2 linked regions of the Thiosulfativibrio zosterae genome follow. The main gene of each other region encodes a partner of the protein of the gene in region 2 in a complex. Links are inferred from orthologs where the notes say so. Each region holds a gene or a part of one and is shown on either strand. Other genes may lie near its edges. The genes, in order: pal and tolB.

Region 1 (6,696 bases), 260 kb from region 2 along the record:
AGAACCATTTATCTAACACCAAGCTATCTTTAGACCAATCTTGATAAAACGCCTGTAAACATTTTGCACTATCAGCCGTTTGATGATGGCTTAATACCTCTAGGGCACTCAGCACATCGGTCATATTCGATTTTTGTTCAAATTGGTTCACCGCAATGGCTAAATTCTGTGGCAATTTAGCCAAATACTTCAAACAAACATTTTTTAATTTACGCTGTGCAATGGCTTGTTTTTCATAACGATAAGGTTCGTTAACCTGAAGACTCTCGTAGGTTTGCAATAAGGCTTGTGAAAACTTTTCTGCCAAGGCCTGCTGTGTAAATTGATGTACTGCCTGGATAGCTTCCAATGGTATTTCTGTATATTGATCTGCCACATAGGTCATTTCCGGAAGCGTCAAAGCTAATGCTTTCAAAGATAAATCTAAAGAGGAATCCGCCAACACACTGGCAAAAGCGGCCGCAAAACTGGGCAATAAAGTGAGCGGTTGTTGCTGTTGATAAGCCGAAACACCCTGCTCCATAGAAGCTAAAGCTAAGGCTTGCATTGACTCCCAGCGCACAAAAGCATTACTGTCATATTGCGCCAACACCTCTAATTCTGGCAACGCATTAGGGGTTTTTAAAATAATCGGTGCTGAAAAATCACGCAAATACGAGATGACTGGATATGTTGCCACCTGCTCAAAGATAAAATCTTGCTTAGGTTCAGTCAACTTAAGCAACCAACTATCGCCTCTCTCTTCAAGGCTATTTTTGTCCTGGACACTTGGCATAAGCGTTAAAGGCTGACCGTCATAACCCATAAAACCAATTAGCACAGGAATCATCAACGGCTGCTGCGGCACCTTACCTTTAAGGGTTTGCTCCAAAGAGAGGGTTAAGGTTTGCAATTTGGCGTCGTAATGGGTTTTTGCGGTTACCACAGGCGTACCCTCTTGGACATACCATGCCTGCATTTGACTTAAATCTACATGATTCGCATCGGCCATCGCATTTCTAAAATCTTCAACCGTGACCGCTTGTCCGTCATGACGCTGAAAATATAAATCCATCCCTTTACGAAAACCATCTCTGCCCAGTAAAGTTTGATAAAGCCTAACAACCTCAGCGCCTTTTTCATAAACGGTCATGGTATAAAAATTATTCATTTCAATATAGGATTGCGGTTGGATGGGATGCGCCATAGGACCGGCATCTTCAGGAAATTGATTGCTTCTTAAACGCTTAACATCCTCAATGCGCTTTACCGGAATGGACAACATATCACCGGTAAATTCTTGGTCTCTAAAAACCGTTAAACCTTCTTTAAGGGTTAACTGAAACCAATCACGGCAAGTCACGCGATTGCCAGTCCAATTATGAAAATACTCATGCGCAATCACCGACTCTATGCCTTCATAATCCACATCTGTTGCGGTTTCTGGCTTAGCCAATACAAACTTAGAGTTGAAAACATTTAGGCCCTTGTTTTCCATGGCGCCCATGTTAAAGTCATCAACGGCAACAATCATATAAATATCTAAATCATAAACAAGACCATAGCGTTCCTCGTCCCATTGCATGGATTTCTTTAAAGAAGCCATGGCATGGTCACATTTATCAATATTTTGCGGCTCTACATAAATGCGCAGATCCACTAAACGACCATCCATCGTTTGATAAGTGTCTTGAATCAGCGATAGGTTTCCCGCCACCAAAGCAAAAAGGTAGCAAGGCTTTTTGAAAGGGTCATGCCAAACGGCATAATGCTTGCCATCAGGCAAATCACTCGCTTCAACGAGATTACCATTAGAAAGCAAGACCGCATTTTGTGATTTGTCAGCAATAATTTTGGTGGTAAAAAAACTCAAAACATCAGGACGATCTAAATAATAAGTAATGGTTTGAAAACCTAAAGCTTCGCACTGAGTGCAATAATTGCCACTGGTTCGATACAAGCCCTCTAAAGAGGTATTATTTTGCGGGGCACACTGGGTGACAATTTTCAATTCAAACGCATCTAGGCTAGGGGATAAGGTTAAAAACTCATCATCAAGGTCGTAATCCTCGGCGGATAAAAGATTCCCATTAATCCAACATTCTAATAAAGTGATTTTTTGCCCGTTCAGCACCAGACGACGATCATCAGAAGCGTTGGGACTAAAGGTCATCTGCATGACATTCGTCACTCGGGTTGCTAGAGGGTCTAAATCAAAGGTTAATTCAATTGAATCAATCTGATAGTTTGAAGGTTGATAATCTTTTAAATAATGCGTTACAGGCAATGAACTTGACATGATGATTCCTAATAGGTGTACTCTACAAACAAAAAAGCCCTTCTAGTCGTTGTTGAATAGAAAGGCTTTCTAAATCCTAAGAGGTAAAATTCTTAGGGTTTTGATCAACTTAAAATCTGATGATTAATAAGAAAACTCAGCACGACGGTTTTGAGACCAAGCTGCTTCGTTTTGCCCCATGGCGACTGGGTTCTCTTCACCATAAGAAATGGTGTTGATTCTACTTGGGCTAACCCCTTCAGCAATTAACGCATTTTTAACTGCATTAGCACGACGCTCACCTAAAGCTAGGTTATATTCACGAGTACCACGCTCATCACAATAACCTTTAATGGTCACGGTTGCAGAAGCATTCATAGACAAATAATCAGCGTTCATTTTTACGACACTGTAAAACTCAGATTTTACTTCTGAACGGTCAAAATCAAAATTAACTACTTTACCTTGCAGAGCTGCAAATAAGTCACTCGCTTTTTGTGCAGCAGCTGCCGCTTCTTGTGAAGCAATTGCTGCATCTTCTGCAGCCTTAACTTCTGCTGCTTTCGCATCTGCTTCTGCTTGAGCGGCGATGGCTTGAGCTTCGGCAGCCTGAGTTTCTTCAGCAGTTGGAGTAGAGCTACAGCCCACCAAAACAAAACCTAAAAAACCGACTACAAATAATTGTTTCAACTGTGTTAAAGACATGATGCCTCCTGATTAATTAAATATACAAACAATGCTGATTAATATAACTGAAATTACCACAAATTTTGAAATATTTTATGGTTTTAACCCTGAAATCTGCAATTTTTGAGACTTCATCGGCTGGTTAATACGAATATAGACAAGGATAAAAAAGAATAGTCACTTTTATAAAGCTAAATTTTTGAGTCGATCGATATTTAACACATTCACTTCTTTTTTCTTCCAAGACAAAATGTCATCCTTAGCCATTTTCGCCATGACCCTTGAAACCGTTTCAGGGGTCAAGTTTAAGAAAGATGCGACTTCTTTGTGCAGAATATTCAAACGAAATTGGGTATATTGATAGCCTCGAAGCTGATATCGCTCAACCATGGTCCACAAAAAGTAAGCGACTCGTTGGTCTGCACTCTTTTTGGTTAGCAATTCATTGTGAATTCTGCCATCAACAATATCACGACTCATGATGGCCAGAATGTGGGTGTATAAATTAGGAACCATTTTAGATAAATCTTGTAATTGCTCCATCTCAATAGAACAAACACTGGTGACATCCTGGGCGACCGCATTAAATAGATGCACTTTATCTGCCAAGGCTTCTGAACCTACAACATCACCCGGCAAGTAGAAACCATGGATAATTTCTTCGTCGTTGTCATTAATAGAGTAGATTTTAACCATGCCAGCTTTGATGGCATAAAGAGATTTGAATTTATCACCTGCTTTAAAGAGTATTTCTCCTCTATCAAGCGTAGGCATTTTATCGACCACTTGCTCTAAGCGTTCAACATCGGAACGGAAAAGCCCTTTGGGGAAACAAATTTTTTGTAAACCACACTGCAAACAGTTAGAACGATTGCCATTAAGATTTTCAGTCATCTAAACCCAACATTTTGTACTACGCGAATAATGCAACTATTTTACTTGATTTAAATCAAGAATAGTTTGTTAAATAATTAATAAATTCTTTCTTTAGTGAATTAAGCCCAAATGAAATATCAAAATGCTTTTTATCTTTTGATAAAAAATTTTTAATCATTTCCTGTAAAAAACCTTTCATTTTTTTTGTCATGACCTCCTTATATTGAGTTGAAAAATCCAACTGCTTAATTTTTAATCAGCCTCACAGCTTATCCCTTTTTATGAGCTTTTTACCCAGCTACCACAAAAAAACTCACACACTTATCCACAGCTAATGTGGATACTTCACAGCCCTTAAAAAATCAATAATTTAGAAAAACAAACCCTGATAAACCATTTAAAATCAACAACTAACAATCTTTTTGTATAATGCAAGTTAACTAAAAAAACTAATATAGAGCTATCAACTGTCAAGCACTTTTTAAACTTTATTCACTTATGCAAACCACCGGACCCTCTTGCTTTTTATGCTAAAATTTGCGCCATTTAAAATTGTCTATTTTTAAGGGGTCTAATGCCATGTCAAAAATATTGGGTATCGGAAATTGTGTGCTAGATATCATTCTAAGTATCAATGACTACCCCGCTGAAGACTCAGAGGTCAGGGCTAATAAAAAGACCCTGCAAGTGGGTGGAAATGTTGCCAACACGCTTTATGCCTTGAGCCAACTTAAGCATGAAGTTGCCATTTGTACGACTTTTGCAACCGATGATCAGGCAAAATGGATCACCAAAACCCTCCAAGAAAGAGGCATTAACACCGAATTTACCCAAAAGTTCATTCAAGGTGCAACTCCCACCTCCTACATCAACCTCAGTCAATCAAATGGAAGCCGCACAATTGTGCATTATCGCGACCTGCCAGAGGTTAGCTTTGATTTTTTTGCGAAAATTGAAATTGAAGACTTTGATTGGTTGCATTTTGAGGGGCGTAACTTAGAACATCTACCAGGCATGCTTAACATAGCCAAAACTTTTTTAACACATCAGCCCATTTCTCTTGAAGTCGAAAAAGACCGAATTGGCATAGATGCCATCTTGACTCAAGCCAATGTGATTTTTTTCTCACACCATTTCGCCAAGCAACGAGGCTTTAAGGATGGCGCAGAATGTTTAAAAGCAATGCGACAAGCCGCTCCGCAAGCCCATTTAATTTGCACTTGGGGAGAAAATGGCGCTTGGTTTTCAAGTCCAAATCAAACGGTCAATCATCATCCCGCCCAGCAAATTAAAGTCATCGATAGTCTTGGGGCTGGTGATGTCTTTAATGCAGGTGTGATTAACGCGCTTGCCGCAGGAAAAGCTTTAGCTTATGCCGTTAAAGATGGCAGTGACTTGGCCGCTCGTAAATGCCAACAAATAGGGCTGGACAACTTACTTGCCCCCTTAGCGGTTAAAAAACCCATTGCTAACTTTAAACAACTCAGCAATGCCAAAACTCTAGTGGTTAAGGCACTGGGTCAAAAGCACGGGGTTGTACTCATTAAATATGAAGATGAAGTCAGGGCCTATGTGAACAATTGCCCGCATCAGGATGTGCCCTTAACGGAAGCCTACAAAATTGATGTTAATCCGTTTGAAAAAACCATGAAATGTTCGGTACACGATGCTTTTTTTAAAATTGATGATGGAGAGTGTGTTGAAGGCCCTTGCTTGAACGATTACTTGCAAAGTTTAGAAGTGACTCTTGAGGAAAACGGTGATATTTATCTAAACGACTGAAAAAAAAACGCCCAAACTCAATTGCATGAGTTTGGGCGGTTTTTCTTGGTTTTGCAAAATCATGGCGATTTTTTGACCGTAAAGTTAGAGGTTCCTTTGACGAAATGCCTCATATAACGCAACGCCAGCCGCAACAGACACATTCAAACTTTCAACACTGCCTTGCATTGGAATCGCAGCTAGGTAATCACAAGTTTCTTTGGTCAGTTTACGCAAACCAGAACCTTCTGCCCCCATCACCAACCCAACAGCGCCTTTAAAGTCCATCTGATAAATGGTTTTGTCGGTTTCTCCGGCCAAGCCCACCATCCAAACACCCGCTTGCTGTAAATCTTTGAGTGTGCGCGTTAAATTATTCACTACGATTAACTTAACGGTTTCTGCCGCACCCGACGCCACTTTACGAACGGTTGGGTTAATGCCTACCGAATTATGTTTAGGAATAATCACTGCCGTAACACCCACGGCATCAGCAGTTCGCAAAATAGCGCCAAGGTTGTGTGGATCCTGCACTTCATCTAAAAACAAAAACAAAGGATTGCTGGATTTTTCTAAAATCTCTAACAAGTCTGCTTCTGTTAAATCGTCTTGTTTCGCAACTGTCGCGACAACACCTTGGTGCAACCCTTCAAATTTATTAAAGAAAGCTTTCGTCTCAAATGACAAGGTTACACCGAGTTTTTTAGCCTGGTCTTGTAATGCTTGCTGTCGTTTATTCATAGGCCCTTTTTCAAAGACCATTTGATAAATTAAATGCGGCGATTGTTTTAAAAACTTTTCAACCGCATGCAAGCCATAGATTTGCTCTTGCTTCATTCGCCAGAACCTACTGATTTTTTGCTACGCGAACGCCCGCCTTTTCCACGGTAGTTACGATTACGACCTTTACGAGGACGCTTCGGCTTTTCATTACCCTCATTAGAGTCAACTTCTGAAGCGTCAGCCTCATCATTAGATTCAAAATCTTCTGCATTCGCTGCTGAAATAAATTTTAAATCCACTTTACGATCATCTAAGTTGACTTGCGCAACCTGTACTCGAATCTTGTCTCCCAAACGGAAAACCTGACCTGTTCTTTCACCTTTTAGACAATG
Region 2 (6,729 bases):
CAAAATAGCTTTTAAGTTATTTTTCAATGAGTTAACTATAAAATTAGCATCTAAGACAGCATCAGTGAAGTAGATTTGCACCAAAAGAGAATAATAAAATTTCAGATTGGAAGAAGTTAAAGTATTAGAGGCATTAGAAGAAAATGGTGGGTCGTGCGCGATTCGAACGCGCGACCAATTGGTTAAAAGCCAACTGCTCTACCGGCTGAGCTAACGACCCGGAAAGGTATTTAAAGTTTTGAACTTTAAAAGGATTTGAGATATTTCAGACTGTCCATTTAGGAAAATGGTGGGTCGTGCGCGATTCGAACGCGCGACCAATTGGTTAAAAGCCAACTGCTCTACCGGCTGAGCTAACGACCCGTCTGGAATGGGGCGTATTATACAATCCCAGCGCCTTTTGGCAAGCCATTTTTGACATTTTTTTTACATTTAAATGGCATAGGGAGTGGGGTCGTCAAGCCCTGCTTCTCTAAACCCTTGTTTTCTCAACAAACATGAATCACATTGACCACAGGCCAGCCCTTCTGAATTAGCCTGATAACAGGATACTGTTTTTGCATAATCCACCCCTAAAGCAACCCCTTGTTGGATAATCTCGGCTTTGCTTAAATGAATTAAAGGGGTTTGAATTTTGACTTTATGCCCTTCTAGAGCAGCCTGGGTCGCCAAATTGGCCATGGTTTCAAAAGCAGCAATATACTCTGGGCGACAATCTGGATAACCCGAATAATCAACGGCGTTAACCCCAATAAAAATATCTAAAGCGCCGACGACTTCCGCCAAGGCTAAGGCGTAAGACAAAAACACGGTATTACGAGCTGGCACATAGGTAATGGGGACAGTTTCAGATAAACCACCGGTAGGTACCGCAATATCCATATCGGTTAAAGCTGAGCCGCCTATGGCGTTCATATTCATTTGCATGACGCGATGGGTTTTGGCATGAAACTGCTCAGCAATTCTAACGGCCGCATCCAATTCCGAACGATGGCGCTGACCATAATCAAAACTCATGGTGTGGCACTCATAACCCTGAGCAGTTGCAATCGCCAAAACCGTGGCAGAATCTAATCCACCAGACAATAAAACGATGGCTTTTTTAACTTCATTAAAAGAGGATGTGCTTGGCTTCATATTATTTAACCAACCCTTCAATTCTGGTTTTGGCTTTTGCGGCTATGGTTGAATCGGGATGTTGTTTAATGAGTGATTCATAGAGCGCTTTGGCTTGTGATTTTTGATTGGTATCTCTTAAGGTATCTGCCTGACGCAGCATTGCGGCAGGCTTTTTAGACGAATCTGGATAGAGCGTTTGCACCACATCAAATGCGGCTATGGCCTTGTCTTTTTCACCCGAAATCAAATAGCCTTCGCCAGCCCAATAAGCGGCGTTACTTGAAAGAATGCTTTCTGGATAGCTTTTACGGAAATCTTCAAAAGCCTGAATCGACTCAGCATATTGTTTCTTTTTCATTAAATCGAAAGCCGCTTGATAAGCTGCTTTTTCTTCATCAGTTGCAGGGCGAGTTTTGATAGCCGTTGGATTAGCAACCGGTGAGACTTTCTCAGGTTTTACTTGAACCTGCGGAGTCGCTGGCTCAGCAGCTTGAGGCGTTTTATCAACTGGCGGTAGAGAAGCATCCGTCACACTGACCGGTAAAATCGCTGGCGTTAAAGGCACCGAGGTTGCCTCGGGTATCAGGTCATTTGGCATCGTTTCTGCATGACCAGGATTTCGATCTGCCTCTAGTTCGGTTAAGCGCGCATCAGAATCTCGGTAACGCTTGCCCGCTTGCTCTTTGAAATTTTTTAAATCAAATTGCAAACGGTCGATTTGGTCATACAAGCCCTGAATTTCACGCTGTTGATCTGCTAAACGACGACTTAACTGCAATAAAACAGGGTTATCAGCCATACGCTCTAAACGCTCTATGCGGTTTTGGAGATCCGTTGTATCCACTTGTGTTTTAACTGCAGGTGTTGTCGCTTGAGCCGTCGTATTAGGTTTAAACTCTGCTGCAGTGGCGTTGATACTCAACGTACTTAGCGCCAGCATTATAGATAAACATAAAGAATGTTTTTTAAACTCTGTCACACGATTCATGGGGTGAAATCCTTTAAGATTTTCAATTATTAACGAAACTGATTACAGAAAGACCTTTGCAAAAATCTCACTGACTAATACTAAACTCAACGCGACGATTTTGTGCCCAAGCTTCTTCGGTTTGTTCATCAATCACCGGCATTTCTTCACCCATGGTCACCAGACTAATGCGTGATTCATTCACACCGTATAACATAAAAATTTCTTTCACTGACTTGGCGCGTTTTTCGCCTAAGGCTAGATTATACTCGGGCGTTCCGCGGGCATCTGTGTGACCGGTTAAGGTAATTTTTTCTGCCAAATTTTGATTTAAATATTCTGCATAGTGCACGATGGTCGCCATATTTTGCTCATCTATGGCACTTTGGTCATAGCCAAAATACACAACAGGTCTAAACGTTTTGGCTGCCATGTCTTGTTGCTTGCGAATTTCTTCATCCGTTAAACTTTGAGCCTCTAAAGCAGAGTTTTGTGCCGCTTCATCAACCGCACCAATCACTTCAACTGGGGCTTTTTCGAAAGGCGCATTGCCTTTGTCGATGGTATTTTCATCCATTTGCCCTTCTGGCGTAATGGCTGTGGCATCATCATCTGAAGGTTGCGTTTGAGCGCCGCCACCACAAGCACTTAATAAGGTCACAAGAGAGAATGCAAAAATAAGATTTAATGTTTTCATAGGGTTTCCTTTATTGGGACAATCACAATTTGATGAATAAGTCAGTTAGTCTTTAAATGGGCCCCAAGCTGGCTCACGAACTTGACCAGATGTTGAACTGATAATTTGGGTAATTCGACCATCGACTGACACAGAAGCTAAGCGTCCAACACCGCCACGATTCATTGCATACAAAATCATTTCACCGTTAGGTGAAAAACTTGGCGACTCATCCAAAAATGTTTTGGTAATAATGGAAAAATCGTTGGTGTACAAATCTAGCACGCCTATGTGAAATCCACCACTACCATGCACCATGGCCAAATAGCGCCCATCTGGCGAAATCTCTGGATTGGCGTTGTAATTGCCTTCAAAAGACACACGGCGTTCTTCACCAGTATCTAAAAAGACTTGGAATATTTGAGGCTGACCGCGTCTATCCGAGTTATAAAACAATGAACGCCCATTTGAAGACCAAACAGCTTCGGTTTCTATCGCCCAATTCGTGGTTAAACGGCGCAAATTTTTAGTCTTTAAATCCATAATATAAATGTCAGCAGAACCATCTTTAGAAAGGGTTATTGCCATTTGTTTGCCGTCTGGCGACCAAGCTGGCGCACCATTAATGCCTTTAAAGCTGGCGAGCAATTCACGATACTTGCCATCTAAACTTTGCGCAAACACTTCTGAACGACCGTTTTCAAAAGACACATACGCCAATTGCTTGCCATCGGGTGACCAACTTGGAGACATGATGGGAAAGCTGGATTTAAGAATTTTTTGCGCCCCAAAACCATCGGCATCCGCAACCTCTAAAGCATAACGACGCTCGCCATCGACTTTTTCTAGGGTTACATAAGCAATTTGGGTACTGAAAGCGCCTCGAATCCCGGTCAGTTCTTTGTAGGCTAAATCACTCATTTGATGAGCGACTTTGCGTAACCATTTTTGAGGGATATTTGCCCAGCGTTTGGCAATGACTTGTTGACGACGCAACACATCAATTAAATATAAATCAATGGTATAAAAACCAGGGCTGTCTTCTTGTATGCTGCCGGTAATCAAAGTATCCACATCTAGATTACGCCATTGATCATAGCGCACTTCTTCTAAACTGTGCGGCAACTGCGGCATATCGGCTTCATCAATGGGTCTAAACTTTCCGGTGCGATGAAAGTTAGCGGCCATGACACTGGCTAGATCAACTGGTGCCGTTGACGCAGCGCCCTGCCAAGCTAAAGGCACCATGGCAATGGGTAAAGCATTTTCATCACTTTGATCAATTTCAATCGTTAAATCAGCATGCGCCAGGGTTAAACTGAACACCCAAATTAAACTGACTTTCAAAAATGACTTCAACATTGGACTACCTTTTTAATATTAGGGTTTAAAGTTAAATTGAATATTGCGTTCAAACAACTCTTTGACAGGAGGTGCTGGCAAAGGCGCCGAACGATAAACCGCTTTCTCAGCATCTTTTCTAAATTGCGCATTTGCCTGTGCATTACAGTTCAAAATATTCACACTGGTGATATCGCCAGTGGGCGTTTGAATAATGGCAATGTCACACTGCGCATCGGGCGAAACCTTGGCCGCGGTTTTCCAGTTGTCTTTGACTTTTGCGGCAATTGAAGTGACATAAGTTTCTTGCAAACTTTTCATTTCTTTGGCTTTTAAAGCCGCTCTGCGTTTGGTTTCTTCAGCTTCCAAAGTTCTTCTTAATTCGGCTTCTTCTTCCTCTTGTTCTTTCTGTAATTTAGCCAACAGCGCTTGTTGTTCTAATTTTTTCTTTTCGGCTTCTTTTTTCTCAATTTCAGCTTTTAACAACTGGGTTTTCTGCTCTTCTTCTTTGCGCTGCTTTTCCGCTTCTGCAATTTTTAAGCGCGCTTCTTTGCGTTGTTGTTCTGCCAAAACGGCTTCTTGCTTAGCTTGTTCGGCTTTCTTTTGCTCTGCTAAAGTGCGTTCTTTTTGAGCCTCTACCTTTTGCTTTTCAATTTCTGCTAAGCGTTTAGACTCTTCTGCTTTGCGCGCTTCTAACTCTGCAATGCGTTGCGATTCTTCTGCTTTGCGTTTTTCTAACAGAGCTTGTTGCTTAGCCGCCTCTGCTTTTTTTTGCTCTTCAAGTTGTTTTTGCTTTAAGAGCGCTAGATTTTGTTTTTCGGCTTGCGTCTTGGCATTTAAACGCTCTTGTTCACGCTGTTTTTCGGCTTCTGCTTCTTTTAACAAGGCCAATTGCTCTTCAACCACTTTGGCATCCACTGCAAAGGTTTTCATCGGTTGCATGGTTTCAACTTTGGGCTGAATGACACTGGTAGAATCGCCATCGACTGACACTTTCAACACCGTTGGTTTCATAAAATCTGCATAAGTAAAGCCCAAAATAATCAAGGAATGCAAAACTAAAGCAGCCAAAATGGCCATAGGATGGCGCGCTATAAATTGCATCATAACCCCTTGCCCTCCGGTTGCGTCATCAGCGAGACTTGGTCTACGCCATTGGCTTTTAGCAATACAAACAAATTCACCACCTTGCCATAAGCGGCTTGTTGGTCGCCTTGAATATAGACTGGCACATTAGGATTGAGCGTAACACGCGCCATGGTTTCCCCCACTAAAGCGGCTAGGTCTTTTTGGCTTAACATCACATTCGGGTTTTCACTGGTAGAATAAAGGCCATCTTTATTAACCGTAATCACGAAAGGCTTTTCAAACTCACCCACTTTTTGCTTTTTGTCTTTGATGGTAGGTGTTGCGGGTAAATCGACCTGTACCGCTTGTTGCACGATGGGTGCGGTAATCATAAAAATAATTAACAATACCAAGGTCACATCGATATAAGGCACGACATTAATTTCGGCCATCAAGCGTTTTTTATGGCGGTTGCTTCTAAATCCTGTTTGCATCATTTCATCCAATCAGTTGAGCGTCAATTGAGTCGTTATTAATCTGGGGTGTGCGCTTGTCTTTGCACAATGGTTAAAAAACCTTCTGCAAAGTTTTCATATTGATTAATCAAACGCTCTGTTTTATTGGTTAAGCGGTTATAAGCAATAACCGCAGGAATTGCCGCAAATAACCCAATCGCTGTGGCAATCAAGGCTTCTGAGATACCGGGAGCAACTGCCGCCAAGGTGGCATTTTGAATATCGCCTAACGCAGAAAAGGCATGCATAACCCCCCATACGGTTCCAAACAAACCAATATAAGGCGCTGATGAACCAACGGTGGCAAGCATGGGCGTATGATTTTCAAGGGATTCAATTTCACGACTAAAGCTGATTTTCATGGCGCGCTGCGTGCCGGCAACCAAGTCATTGGCATCGGTCACCCCTTGCTTTTTAAGATTAACAAATTCTTTGAAACCCGCTTCAAAAATGGCCGCTAACCCTTTATTAGTTTCATAATTACCGTTTAATTGATTATAAAGTTGCGTTAAATCTTGGGTATTCCAAAAAATTTCTTCAAACTCTTGGCTGGCATTGCGCGCTTTGCGTATTTGATGACTTTTGGAAAAGGTCACTGCCCACGCGGCAATTGACATTAACAGTAACAATCCCATCACCGCCTGAACGACTGGACTCGCATTCAGCACTAATAAATAGACAGATTGTTCATTCATTGTAATTTCCTCAGTTTTTAAGACCAACCTTAGGTCTTAATTTGCAATTAAAATTGTGTCAGTGTTTTATAAATCTGAAAGGGTTCTTACCAAACCCAAGTGGCGATAGCCATTATCCGTAACGACTCTGCCTCTAGGGGTGCGCATTAAAAAACCTTGTTGAACCAAAAAGGGTTCAATCACATCTTCAATGGTTCCGCGCTCTTCACCCAAAGCCGTCGCTAAACTATCTATACCCACCGGGCCGCCGTCAAATTTATGGACCATCATTTCTAATAAGCGACGATCCATTTTATCCAAGCCAAGATTGTCTACTTCTAAAAGGTTCAACGCTAAATTGGCAATAGG

The links.
Region 1: the proteins of tolB (region 2) and pal are in contact, whole or in part, in a crystal structure (PDB 2HQS), measured with the Escherichia coli proteins. The link is inferred for Thiosulfativibrio zosterae from one-to-one orthologs.

The regions. Positions count from the first base shown.
Region 1 is NZ_AP021888.1:1,917,930-1,924,625, forward strand. What follows is about bases 1,183-3,941. They hold pal (peptidoglycan-associated lipoprotein Pal), read right to left. Parts: upstream 2,963-3,941; coding sequence 2,402-2,962; downstream 1,183-2,401. Other genes in these bases: pepN (aminopeptidase N), read right to left, coding at 1,183-2,278; THMIRH_RS08885 (cyclic nucleotide-binding domain-containing protein), read right to left, coding at 3,128-3,838; THMIRH_RS12085 (hypothetical protein), read right to left, coding at 3,894-3,941. Also shown: more of pepN, read right to left, coding at 1-1,182; more of THMIRH_RS12085, read right to left, coding at 3,942-4,031; THMIRH_RS08890 (PfkB family carbohydrate kinase), read left to right, coding at 4,400-5,602; 23S rRNA (guanosine(2251)-2'-O)-methyltransferase RlmB, read right to left, coding at 5,687-6,418; rnr (ribonuclease R), read right to left, coding at 6,415-6,696. UniProt on the Escherichia coli protein: Part of the Tol-Pal system, which plays a role in outer membrane invagination during cell division and is important for maintaining outer membrane integrity. The Tol-Pal system is also required for polar localization of chemoreceptors clusters.
Region 2 is NZ_AP021888.1:1,654,361-1,661,089, forward strand. Bases 1,977-4,768 are described here. They hold tolB (Tol-Pal system beta propeller repeat protein TolB), read right to left. Parts: upstream 4,125-4,768; coding sequence 2,829-4,124; downstream 1,977-2,828. Other genes in these bases: ybgF (tol-pal system protein YbgF), read right to left, coding at 1,977-2,107; THMIRH_RS07595 (OmpA family protein), read right to left, coding at 2,175-2,783; tolA (cell envelope integrity protein TolA), read right to left, coding at 4,143-4,768. In the rest of the region: 7-cyano-7-deazaguanine synthase QueC, read right to left, coding at 433-1,137; more of ybgF, read right to left, coding at 1,139-1,976; more of tolA, read right to left, coding at 4,769-5,210; THMIRH_RS07610 (ExbD/TolR family protein), read right to left, coding at 5,207-5,665; protein TolQ, read right to left, coding at 5,704-6,381; Holliday junction branch migration DNA helicase RuvB, read right to left, coding at 6,448-6,729. UniProt on the Escherichia coli protein: Part of the Tol-Pal system, which plays a role in outer membrane invagination during cell division and is important for maintaining outer membrane integrity.